Regions from separate parts of the Megasphaera elsdenii DSM 20460 genome, predicted to be linked through region 4. Evidence: riboswitches for the same ligand, from Rfam matches in the RefSeq annotation. Region 4 holds a riboswitch; each other region holds the start of a gene.
What was found. Region 4 has a riboswitch for S-adenosylmethionine ahead of cysK (cysteine synthase A). Riboswitches for the same ligand answer to the same signal wherever they lie in the genome.

Region 1 (3,103 bases), 160 kb from region 4:
TGTAGGGGCCGTCCCAAGGGGCGCCCCGTTGTGGGAATCCCATTCACGAACCCGTCGGGTATATGTAAGACTCCCGTGACCCATTGTCATGAGCGGGCCGCCCTCCGGGACGGCCCCTACAGAAAAAGGGCTTGTCGCATACGCGACAAGCCCTTTTTCTATCATTTCTTATTCTTTTTTCTCGATGCGAAGTCGCCGCCGGCCTGGATGACGTTGACGACGACGATGAGGATGATGATCGTCGCCAGCATGACGTCGGGACGGAATCGCTGGTAACCGTAGCGGATGGCGATATCCCCGAGGCCGCCACCGCCGATGGCGCCGGCCATGGCCGATGCCCCGATGAGGTTGACGATGAGGACGGTGATGTTATTGATGATCGTCGGCAGGGCTTCCGGGATAAGGACCTTGCGGATGATCTGGAAGGGCGTAGCCCCCATGGATTCGGCCGCTTCGACGAGGCCGAAATCGACGTCGCGGATGGACGTTTCGACGAGACGGCTCAGGAAGGGGATGGCGACGATGGTCAAGGGGACGCAGGCTGCCGTCGTACCGATGGACGTGCCGGCAATGAGGCGCGTCAGCGGGATGATGGCGACCATGAGGATGATGAACGGAATGGAACGGATGATGTTGACGATGGTTCCAAGAATCTGATTGATGAAGCGGTTTTCCAGGATATGGCCTTTGCTGGTCGTGACCAGGGTGATACCCAGGGGAATACCGATGATGCCGCCGATGATCGTGGCGACAGCGACCATATAGAATGTTTCTTGAATGCCTTGGAGCATTAACTTAATTATTTCTTGGGACATAACCTAAAACCTCACTTCCAATCGGTAATGTTTTGATATACGAGAATGCCTTGGCCTGTGTTTCCATATCGCCCATGATGACGACGATGAGGTAGCCGAAGGGTTCATCCTGGATATAGTCGATGTTGCCATAGAGGACGCTGACTTCGACGTTGAACTTGCGGACGACGTCGGCGACGACGGGATCGTTGGTGGCAGCGCCTTTGAAGCGCAGGCGGACGAGCATGTTGCGGTCCGGTGCAGGCTGATTGGTGACGCCCAGGTTCTTGATGCCTGCCGGCAGTTCCATGTTGATGATGGACGTGACGAAGTCTTTCATCGTCTGGGACTGAGGATTGGTGAAGATGTCGACGACGCGGCCCATTTCCTTGATGACGCCGCTTTCGATGACGGCGACGCGATGGCAGATTTCCTTGACGACGGCCATTTCATGGGTGATGACGACGATGGTGATGCCCAGGCGCTTGTTGATGTCCTGGAGCAGTTCCAGGATGGATTTCGTTGTCTGCGGGTCCAAGGCCGATGTGGCTTCGTCGCAGAGCAGGATCTTCGGGTCGCTGGCCAGGGCGCGGGCAATGCCGACACGCTGTTTCTGGCCACCCGAGAGCTGGGACGGGTAATTGCCGGCCCGGTCGCTGAGGCCGACCAGGTCCAGAAGAGATGCGACTTTCTTTTCGATGACGTCTTTCGAGGCCCCAATCAGTTCCAGCGGGAAGGCAATGTTTTCGGCAACCGTACGGGATGATAACAGATTGAAATGCTGGAAAATCATGCCGATGTTCTTGCGTTCTGCCCGCAACTGGGATTCACTCATCTTGGTCAGGTCCTTGTCGTCGATGATGACCTGGCCGCTCGTCGGCTTCTCTAACATATTGATGCAGCGGACCAGCGTCGATTTGCCGGCGCCGCTCTTGCCGATGATACCGAAGATTTCGCCGTCTTCGATGGTCAGGTTGATGCCTTTCAGGGCCTGGACCTGAGCCGAGCCGCCGTAGGTCTTGGTAATATTTTTCAGTGTAATCACAATATCAACTCCTTAAAATAGGCGTAACTAGGGAAAAACAACAACAAAAAAGGCCGTCATGCAGATGACGGCCGTATATACGGTTTCATTTCATCTGTCGGAATGTTCCGTTGGAATTGGCACCTTCCCGATAGGGGGTTGCCGCAGCGTCATCGGGCCAGTCCCTCAGCTGCTCTGGATGAAGGGTATATGGTTGTTGCGTCTTATAATAGCACGGATGGCCGGGCTTGTCAATGGAAAATCGTTATTGTGCCCAGTCGCCATGGGTAAAGACCGGCACCGTCGTGCCGTCTGCCTTGGTCCCGGTGATGGTCAGGTCCGGCGAACCGACCATGAAATCGACGTGGATCATGGAATCGTTGAGACCGGCTGCGGCGATGGCGTCTTTGTCCATATCGGCGCCGCCAGCCAGGCAGGTCGGATACGATGCGCCCAGGGCCAGGTGGCACGAGGCGTTTTCGTCGAAGAGCGTTTCATAGAAGAGGATGCCCGACAGGGAAATGGGGGAATGGTAAGGGATGAGGGCCACTTCGCCGAGGCGGCAGGCGCCTTCGTCGATGGCGATGAGTTTCTTCAGGACGTCTTCACCCGTTTCGGCGGCTGCGGCGACGACTTTGCCGTCTTTGAAGGTCAGGTGGAACTTGTCGATGAGGTTGCCGTTATAGACCAGGGGCTTGGTGCTGTAGACCGTGCCGTTGACGGCGTCGGCCTTAGGCGCGGAATAGATTTCTTCCGTCGGGATGTTGGCGTTGAACAGCAGGTGGTCTGCCGTCTCTTCCATTCCGCCCTGCCAGATATGGCCGTCCGGCAGGCCGAGGGTCAGGTCCGTCCCCAGGCTGTTGGTATAATGGAGGCTGGTGAAGTGCTGATCCGTCATCCAGGTCCGGCGTTTCTTCAGCTCTGCCAGATGGGAGTCCCAGTCGGCCAGGGCATCGGCACCGTCGGCGCGGGATGACTGGAGGATTTGCTTCCACAAGGCTTCATAAGCGGCGTCGGCGTCGAGGTCCGGATAGAGGAGCTTGGCCCAGATGGCACTGGGGACAGCGGCGACGAGCCACGTCGTCTTCGAGGCCATCATGCCGTCGATGTATTCCTTGAGGGCTTCGTTCTGGGCCTTCTGCTGGGCGAAGATCTTCTTAGTGTCGATGCCGTCCATGAGATACGGGTTGGCCGAGATGAGGCTGAGGAAGGCCGCTTTCTTATGGTAGTAATAGAGACTGAAGTCGCGGCGCCAGTCCGGCAGGGACTCGAAGTACTGCTGGTC
Region 2 (3,103 bases), 510 kb from region 4:
GCTGGCTCGGCTTGAGGACGACCGTCGCTCCGACGAGCAGAGCTGGGACGACTTTCTGGATAATCTGGCCTAAAGGATAATTCCAAGGGGTGATGCAGCCGATAACGCCTAAAGGCCGACGATAGACGACGGATTGAGATAAATGTTCGACCAGTGGCAATTCTGGTGCCAAGTCGATATACGACTGGGTCCGCACGAACTGGTAGCCGATATGGTTAGTCCGGGCAAAGGCCACCGGTGCCCCTAATTCCTTGACGACAGCGTCGACGAGCTGCGGTTCCAGTTTAATCATCTGGACCAGCAAATTTTTCATATACGTGATGCGGTCTTCCAGCGGCATAGCCGACCAGGCCGAGAAAGCCATGGCCGCGGCCTTGGCAGCCGCAGCAACATCATCGGCACCGGCCGCAGCGACCGTAGCAAAGACGCTCTTATCCGCCGGATTCTCGACCTCGATATATTGGCCGGATAAAGGTGCCACCCACTGACCATTGATGTATAATTTCTTCAAATCCATGAAACTACCCCCTTTTACTCGAGATTATTCTTTAATTATAGAGAGAAGTCCTCGATTATGCAAGTCAGAAAAATAGACTGCCCAAAAGGCAGTCTATTTTTAGTGGATAGTGGTTAGTGGTTAGTGTTATTTCGCTTCGGCTTCTACCGGTTCTTTGCTGGAGACGAAGTGGCCGATGAGGGAACCGCCGATGAGTCCGATGATGAAGGGCACGATCCAGCCGAAACCGTAGGTCGACAGGGGCGTAGCCGTAACGATGGCCTTAGCAAAGCCCAGGCTGCTCAGGCCCGGCAGGGATTCCAGGAGAGCAAAGAGCGTGACCAGGTATACCGAGCCCTTGTAGGCGCCGTTATTGGGCATGAAGCGACCGATGATGCCCAGGATCAGGAGGGCCAGGCACGGCGGGTAGCAGACACCGAAGATCCAGCCGATGTAGGTGACGATACCGTCGACGCCGAGGAGGGCCGTCAGGGCCGACAAGATGCAGCAGACGACAGCCACTTGTTTGTAGCTGACGCGTTTGCCCGTAGCCGTGCTGGTGAACTCAGCTACAGCCGCAACCTGACCGATGGCCGTCGTCAGGCAGGCCAGGACGACGGCTATGCCCATGGGAACCATGACCCACGTGCCGACGCGCTGGATAATGGCGACCAGGAGTTCCGCACGGCCGATGGTCTGGGCATAATCGCCGCTGACGCAGGCACCCATGTAGAGCAGGCTGCCGTAGATGATGAGCAGCAGGATGAAGGAAACGATGCCGCAGTAGATGAGGACTTTATTGCGCTGGCCGACAGTCGTATAGCCTTTGCCGTAAATGGAACTGATGAAGACAGCAGCCATGATAAAGCTGACCAGGACGTCGCCCGTGTTATAGCCGCCAAGGAAGGCGTTGACGAAGGGATGATCCACAGCCGGATCGACGGGCGTCCCCAAGGGATTGAAGATACCGGCAAAGGCGACGATGACCAGGATCAGGGCCAGGAGGGGCGTCAGGTATTTGCCCATGCGGTCCATGACGTTATTCTGGTCAGCGACGAAGAAGAAGCTGATGACGAAATAAACGATGACCAGCGGGACGAACGGTGCCGACGGCAGGTTGCCCTGAATACCGAGCTGGATGGCCGTCGCGCAGGTACGGGGAATGGATACGAAGGTACAGACCAGCATGAGTGCTGCCAAAAGGATATTATACGTATTCTTCCCTACCCGTCCGGTAATGGCATGGACGTCGCCGTTGAGGCCTATGATGATGAGTGTAAAAATCGGCAGGAAAATACCGGACAGCGTCAAACCAGCCAAGCCGGACAGGAAATCACTGCCGCTGTTCAAGCCGAGCTGAGGCGGGAAAATCAAGTTGCCTGCACCGAAATAGGTAGCGAAGAAGGCAAACCCCAGGATGAGCACATCCAGTCCCCGGATGGCCTTGCCGCCAGAAGAATTGTTGTTCATGAAGATACCCCCTAAGAATAAATGTGAAAATAAGTACGTAATACGCCAAAAGAAAAGAGGCGCTGCCTCCAAGCTGCGCCTCAGTCATAACGATATCTTTCAGGAATAGCCTGTAGGAATTGGCACCTTACCGCTGGCAGGTTGCCGCAGCGTCATCGGGCCCGTCCCTCAGCTGCTCTTGATATTACTTATGAAATTTTGTCTGTATTGGTAATATTTTATTAAATTTTTAATTACTTGTCAATGATTTTATTTTATTTCTGACAACTCGGACAAAGATCGGCTAAAAAGCAGTTGTCACACAAGGGCTTACGGGCTTTGCAGACCCGGCGGCCATGCCAAATGAGCCAATGATGGGCCCGGCTCCACCATTCCTTGGGAATAGCCTTCTGCAGTCCCTTTTCGACTTCCAGCGGCGTCTTGCCTTCCGCCAGCTGCAGGCGGTTGGATACGCGGAACACGTGGGTATCGACGGCAATGGCCGGCGTATCGAACAAGATACTGACCAGGACATTGGCCGTCTTGCGGCCGACGCCAGGCAGCTTCACCAGTTCATCGAAGGTCTGGGGCACTTCGCCGTGGTATTTCTCACAGAGGATGGCACAATTAGCCAGGATATTCTTGGCCTTGCTGTGATAGAGGCCGCAAGTCCGTATCTTTTCTTCCAGGCCTTCCAACCCTAAAGTCAGCATCTTTTCCGGCGTATTATATTCCGGGAACATGCCAGCCGTCACGATATTGACCCGCTCATCCGTACACTGGGCCGACAAGATGACGGCAATCATCAGTTCAAAGGGCGAGTTATAATGCAGGGCCGGCTTCATGATACCGTACTGGTCCTGAAAACGCTGTAACATTTCATCTTTTACTTTCTTAGAAATAGCCATATTATTTTACTTCCTCATCCGTATTGATCACGTCGTTCAAGCTCCCCATTTCATAGCCGCCCAAATCGAGGGTGACGTAGGTAAAGCCCGTATCTTTGATGGCCCGGACGATTTCCTGGCGATGAGCCAGGATCGACGGGATTTCATCGACAGCCACTTCGATGCGGGCTACATCCCCGTGATACCGGACGCGCAGAGACCCCTGGATATAAGGAGCTACCGCCGCTTCGGCTGCATCGATCTGGGCCAG
Region 3 (3,103 bases), 1.0 Mb from region 4:
GGGGAATCTGAGCGGCTTCGAGTTCGACGAACTGGAGGTGTTTATCGTTCTTTTCGACGTCCTGTACGGTCGACGTGATGTTACCGCCATCTTTCAAGCCGATGAGGCCGGCACTCTGCAAGATGAGGAGGGCGCGGCCGCCGTTGGTCGGGTCATTGGGGATGGCGACTTTGGCGCCGTCAGCGACGTCTTTCAAGTCCTTGACTTTATGGGAATAAATGCCCATTGGTTCGACGTGGATCTTAGCGATGGCTTTCAATTTTGTGCCGTGTTCGCTATTGAATTTGTCGAGGTACGGTGAATGCTGGAAGAAGTTGGCGTCGATTTCCTTATCGTTCAGGGCCAGGTTCGGTTTGACATAGTCCGTGAATTCGACGACTTTCAGGTCGACCCCTTCTTTGGCCAGGAGCGGTTTGACTTCATTCAGGATTTCACCGTGCGGTACGGGCGTGGCGCCGACGGTGACTGTCGTGTTCTTGGAAGACGAGCCGCTGGAAGCGGAATCACTGCCGCAGCCGGCAGCCAGGACGGCGATGGCCAGCAGGGCTGAAGCGGCGAGAATGGAAAGTTTCTTGAGATTTTTCATAAAGATTCCTCCTAATGATGTAGTATAGACTTTTCTGTTCCGTCATTATCCTTGAACCTCTCCCGCTTATAGAAGCGGGAGATTCTTGAGAAATTTGATACATGGACTAACGCCTGACAGCCTATTCCAAAGGAGTTAGCTGTCAGGATATCCTTATTCTCAAAGGGCTGTCCAAAAGCCCCTTACACAGTCCCTCGAAATCGAAGTTCTGCTTACTTTTACGGAGTATGTTGTATGCTCCATTCACATCCGCGTTGGCCATCCTGCCATCGGCGAACTGGTACAAGCCACGGTGGATACGCTTCCCACTGAACGTGCCAGTATACGGCTGTTCAGGATTATAGACAGGAATATCGTCTAAATCCAAGCAACTTGCTTGAGAAGTGTAAGATTCTTCCTGTTCGATATATCGCATACCGTAACGCTCGCAAAGTCCTTCCAGTGTTTCACGCAGATTACCGAAACTGATTTGCGTAAACTGCTGGTTGGTTATCCTACCCAGGTCGATACTACGTTTAAAGTCACCGTTATAACCACAGACGATGGTTCCGATACGGTGTTCGATACAGTAGTTGATGATATAGCGGGCAACCTTGCGGAGGTAGTCCTGTGTCCGATTATTACGTTTTCTTGCTAAGGCATAGAGCCTGTGCGTTTTCTTCTGTCCTTGTTTGTCGGCAATCCCCTGATAGTAGGCTTTCTGCTTGTTCCAATACTGGTTGATTGATTTAAGTTTACGCCCGTCCATGATGAACGCCGTCCCGGTGTTGGTCACGCAAGTTGCCAGATTTTCAAGACCGATGTCGATAGCAAGGACATTGTCCGGTGAAACGTCTTGAGGTTCTTTCTCCTGAAGATAGTAATACTGGATTTTGAAGTATCTGCCATTATATATGGGACAGATACGGACTTCCTTGATGGTTTTCTCTTTCAGTCTTGCAGGGAAAGGGATTTTGATTGGCTTACGGCCATGCCGTTTAGAAAATCCCCGACTCATGGGGATCGTCAAGAATCCATCTTTTACGTTTATGGCGTTCGTGGAGAGAATCAGGTTGAACATGCCGCCTTTTTCCCGATAGTGAGGCATTTTGATGTCCTTGAAGCGATATTCTCCTGATTTTGCCTTTTTTATGAGATTGAAGAATGACTTGAAACTGCGGTCAGCCACCTTCAATATCTGCTGAGACACGCCAGCCTGCAACAGACCGTAGTTTTCGTTTTCCTTGCAGACATGGTAATTTTCTTCGTATTTCAAGAACTTCTTCTCTTGGAAATAGTATTGCCTGATGTTGTAGAGAGCCACGTTGTAGAGGTTGTTGCTGTATTGGCACATCTCCCGCAGCATGGCATATTCTTCTTTGGAAAGATTTCTGATGACATTTGATTGAGTAAGATACACATTTTTCACCTCCTTTTTTATTATATGATTATTATGTGGGAAATAGTGATGATTTTTAAGATGAGTTACAGCGTTTTTGTGCTTTTTACGGGCCTTGGACCCACTCAAGCACCGCCATTCATCCCCCACCTAAGAGGTGGGAGTCTTCTGGCGGGAAAAGATAAAAAAGACCTCTTTCCGAAAGAGAAAGAGGTTTGATGGCTGATTCTTTATCTCTCGGAATAATCCGCAGGAATTGGCACCGTCGTTATCGGTTGCCGGGCTTCATAGGGCCAGTCCCTCCACCACTCTGGATAAATGTCGTTCTAAAGTTGTCTTGATTCTTAGTTTATCATGGATAGGCTATTTGTCAAGGTCTATCTTAAGGGCATTGACAAAACTATACTAAAAGCGTAGTATTTAGACAACAATCTAAAGAGGGGGAATCAGTTATGATTCAATGGAAAAAGAAATTTTTACCGCTTGCCTTATTAGCCGTATTGGCTGTCGGCCTTGCCGGTTGCGGCGGTCAGGGGGATAATGGCCAGAGTGCCGGCAGCAGCGACAAGGAAATCAAGATCGGAGCCACAGCGGGTCCTCATGCTGAAGTCGTCGAAGCCGTGGCTAAGGAAGCAGAAAAACAGGGGATTCACATCAAAGTCGTCGAATTTTCCGACTACATTACGCCGGACAAGGCCCTGGCTGATGGAGATATTGACTTGGTCAGCTACCAGCATAAGCCATTCCTGGATAATTTCAATAAGCAGAATGGTACGGATTTAGTACCTATTGGCAACACGATCCTCATGCGCATGGGGATTTACAGCGATAAATATAAGAGTGTCGACGCTTTGCCCGACGGAGCTGTCATTGCTATCCCCAATGACCCGACTAACGGCGGCCGCGGCTTGGCGCTCCTTCAGCGCGCAGGGCTGCTGAAACTTAAAGAGGGCGTAGGATTCAAGGCTACGCCGGCTGATGTCGTCGATAATCCCAAGCATTTCCAGTTCAAAGAAATCGAAGCGGCCCAGCTGCCGCGCAGCCTCGGTGACGTCGATGCGGCTGTCATTACTATGAACTACGTCATGAGCGCCGGCCTTAACGTCAAGGAACAGGGCATCTTCTTGGAACCGAAAGAC
Region 4 (3,103 bases):
TGTTCATCTTCGTCGCCATCGCTTTTGGCCTGTTCATCAAGAAGTTCAACCCCAGCGAAAAAGTCCGCTTCGTCATTGCTATCGTCCTCTTGATCGCCATGCTCTACGTCGGCATCGACCTGCCGATTTATCTGGACCGCATGACCTGGCTGTACATCATCTTCGCTTACATCTTCTTTGCGTCCATCATGCCCATGTGGCTCTTGAAACAGCCGCGTGACTATATCAGCGCCTTCCTGCTGCTCATGATGATCGCCGGCGGTGTCATCGGCATCTTCATCGCTCAGCCGACGCTGAACATGCCGGCCTTCACGTCCTTCTCTGTCGGCGGCAAGGATTTGTTCCCGATCCTGTTCATCACCATCGCCTGCGGGGCTGTTTCCGGGTTCCACAGCCTCGTTTCGTCCGGTACGTCGTCGAAGACGCTGGATAAGGAACAGGATGCCGTCTTCGTCGGCTATGGTTCCATGTGCGTCGAATCGGTCTTAGGCGTCGTATCCCTGGTCATCGCCTGCGCCGCCGCTTCCAACGGCCACGTCGCTTCGGGTACGCCCTTCCAGATTTTCTCCGGCGCTGTCGCCGGCTTCTTCACCATGTTCGGCCTGTCCCAGACCGCCGCTGCCTGCATCATGACCATGTGCGTTTCCGCCCTGGCCCTGACGACCCTCGATGCCGTCGGCCGTATCGGCCGTATGTCCTTCCAGGAACTCTTCAGCGTCGATGAAGGACAGGAAATGACGACAATCCAGAAAATCTGCGTCAACAAATATTTCGCCACGGTCATCACGCTCTTCTTCGGCTTCCTGCTCTGCCTCGGCGGCTACATGAACATCTGGCCGCTCTTCGGCTCGGCCAACCAGCTGCTCTCGGCCATGGTCCTCATCTGCCTGACGGTCTTCCTCAAGACGACAGGCCGCAAGAGCTTCATGCTCTACGTCCCGATGGTCGTCATGTTCTGCGTCACCATGACGGCTCTCGTCGAATCGGCTTACGCCCTGATCATTAAGATCGCTTCGGGCAACTGGTCGCTCCTCATCGAAGGCCTGCAGTTCGTCCTGGCCATTGCTCTCATGGTCCTGGCTGTCTCCATCGTCTACCACTGCGGCAAAGAACTCATCCACGCCGACGATAAGACGGCACACCAAGACGCCCAGCCGACGGCTACGCATTGAGAGTGTCAGCAGCTAGCAGTTAGCAGTTCGTAGGGGACGCCCAAAGGGCGTCCCGCAGAGTGCAGTTAGCTATCAGCCATTAGCAGTTAGACACTAACGGCTAACCCCTAAAAAGGGCCTGTTGCATATGCAACGGACCCTTTTTACTTATAAAAAATGTAATTTATAAAGTTAAATACTTATTTAGAGTCAAAAGTATAACGTTTTAATTATAAATTGTGAAAGTTTTCGCTTAAAATCCCTTGACAATATACTGAGTAAAGTGTACAATCTCAGTAACGTTTCCGATAGGAAGCCATTTATTCTTAGTCATCGAATCGAGAGGTATGTTATCATGGGGTACTTAAAAAATTTGACCATCATGTGTTGTACGATATGATCGTATTGTACAACCATTCATAAGGACAATACAATACGAAACCTATTCATCCAGAGCAGCCGAGGGACTGGCCCGATGACGCTGCGGCAACCTACGTAGGTAAGGTGCCAATTCCAGCAGGAACAACCTGGCAGATGAAGTCATGGGCATACGTCTATTTATAGCGCCATCTGCATGTATCAGGTGGCGCTTTTCTTTTGCCAAGAAGGAGCTGAGTATATGGAGCATGTGGCAAAGTATTTGACTGAACTAATCGGCAACACGCCGCTTTTGGAACTGACTCATTGGCAGGCCCGGCACGGCCTCAAGGCCCGGGTCCTGGCCAAGCTGGAGTACATGAATCCCTTGGGCAGCGTCAAGGACCGCGTCGCAGCGGCGATGATTGAAGAGGGGATTCGTCAGGGGAAAATCGATCAGGATACGGTCATCATCGAACCGACCAGCGGCAATACGGGCATCGGCCTGGCCTTGGTCGCCGCCGTGAAGGGGCTGCACCTGATCTTGACTATGCCTGACACGATGAGCCTGGAACGGCGCAAGATCGTGTCGGCCCTGGGGGCAGAAATCGTGCTGACACCGGGCATCGAGGGGATGCGCGGCAGCATCGGCAAAGCCGAAGAATTGAGGGATTCTTACGGCAATGCCTTCATTCCCCAGCAGTTCGACAATCCGGCCAATCCGGCCATCCATCGGCAGACGACGGCTGAAGAAATCTGGCGCGATACGGACGGAAAGGTAGACATCTTCATTTCTTCCGTCGGCACGGGCGGCACCATCACCGGTACAGCCCAGGGCCTGAAAGGCCATAAGCCGGACGTCCAGATCGTCGCTGTCGAACCGAAAGATTCGGCTGTCCTGCACGGCGGCCGGCCGGGACCGCACGCCATTCAGGGGATTGGCGCCGGGTTCATCCCGAAAGTATTGGATATGTCTCTCGTAGATGATGTGATCGACGTATCCAATGAAGATGCTTACGGCCGGGCCAGGGAAGTGGCCAAGACGGACGGCCTCCTGGTCGGTATTTCTTCCGGCGCGTCGCTGCAGGCGGCACTGGAACTGGCCAGCCGGCCGGAAAATGAAGGCAAGACCATCGTCGTCCTCCTGCCGGACGGCGGCGAACGCTACTTATCGACGGCTTTATTCGAGGGGTAAAGAAATAAAGATACAGCCGGTATAGAGGGGGAAAGAACATGAAGAAAAAACATATCATAGCTATACTGGCTTTCACAGCGGTATTAGCCGCCGCGGGGGCATTGGCTGGCTGCGGGCGCAGCGATACAGCCGATGGCGGCGGCACGATGACCCTGACCAATGTCTCGTATGATCCGACCCGTGAGTTATATAAAGAATATAATGAATTGTTCCAGAAACACTATCGGGAGACCACCGGCAAGGACATCCGCATCATCCAGTCCCACGGCGGATCGGGCAGTCAGGCCCGGTCGGTCATCGAAGGGAGCCGGGCTGATGTCGTGACCCTGGCCCTGGCCCACGATATATCGCTCATCGAAAGAGCCGGTCTCATCCATGAAGGCTGGCAAAGCGATTTCGC

Region 1: it holds a riboswitch for S-adenosylmethionine, as region 4 does, so the genes downstream of both, C6362_RS09930 (methionine ABC transporter ATP-binding protein) here and cysK (cysteine synthase A) in region 4, are expected to answer to the same signal.
Region 2: it holds a riboswitch for S-adenosylmethionine, as region 4 does, so the genes downstream of both, C6362_RS08370 (branched-chain amino acid transport system II carrier protein) here and cysK (cysteine synthase A) in region 4, are expected to answer to the same signal.
Region 3: it holds a riboswitch for S-adenosylmethionine, as region 4 does, so the genes downstream of both, C6362_RS05880 (RNA-guided endonuclease InsQ/TnpB family protein) here and cysK (cysteine synthase A) in region 4, are expected to answer to the same signal.

The regions. Positions count from the first base shown of each region.
Region 1 is NZ_CP027570.1:2,087,163-2,090,265, forward strand. It holds gene C6362_RS09925 (methionine ABC transporter permease) at 162-815, opposite strand; gene C6362_RS09930 (methionine ABC transporter ATP-binding protein) at 796-1,839, opposite strand; SAM riboswitch class I at 1,927-2,024, opposite strand; gene C6362_RS09935 (aminopeptidase) at 2,084-3,103, opposite strand, start outside.
Region 2 is NZ_CP027570.1:1,737,631-1,740,733, reverse strand. It holds gene C6362_RS08375 (aldehyde dehydrogenase family protein) at 1-517, opposite strand, end outside; gene C6362_RS08370 (branched-chain amino acid transport system II carrier protein) at 644-1,966, opposite strand; SAM riboswitch class I at 2,056-2,154, opposite strand; gene nth (endonuclease III) at 2,221-2,853, opposite strand; gene larE (ATP-dependent sacrificial sulfur transferase LarE) at 2,855-3,103, opposite strand, start outside.
Region 3 is NZ_CP027570.1:1,254,555-1,257,657, forward strand. It holds gene C6362_RS05875 (MetQ/NlpA family ABC transporter substrate-binding protein) at 1-586, opposite strand, end outside; gene C6362_RS05880 (RNA-guided endonuclease InsQ/TnpB family protein) at 729-1,985, opposite strand; SAM riboswitch class I at 2,192-2,285, opposite strand; gene C6362_RS05885 (MetQ/NlpA family ABC transporter substrate-binding protein) at 2,417-3,103, shown strand, end outside.
Region 4 is NZ_CP027570.1:2,250,757-2,253,859, forward strand. It holds gene C6362_RS10630 (carbon starvation CstA family protein) at 1-1,172, shown strand, start outside; SAM riboswitch class I at 1,595-1,692, shown strand; gene cysK (cysteine synthase A) at 1,771-2,703, shown strand; gene C6362_RS10640 (sulfate ABC transporter substrate-binding protein) at 2,742-3,103, shown strand, end outside.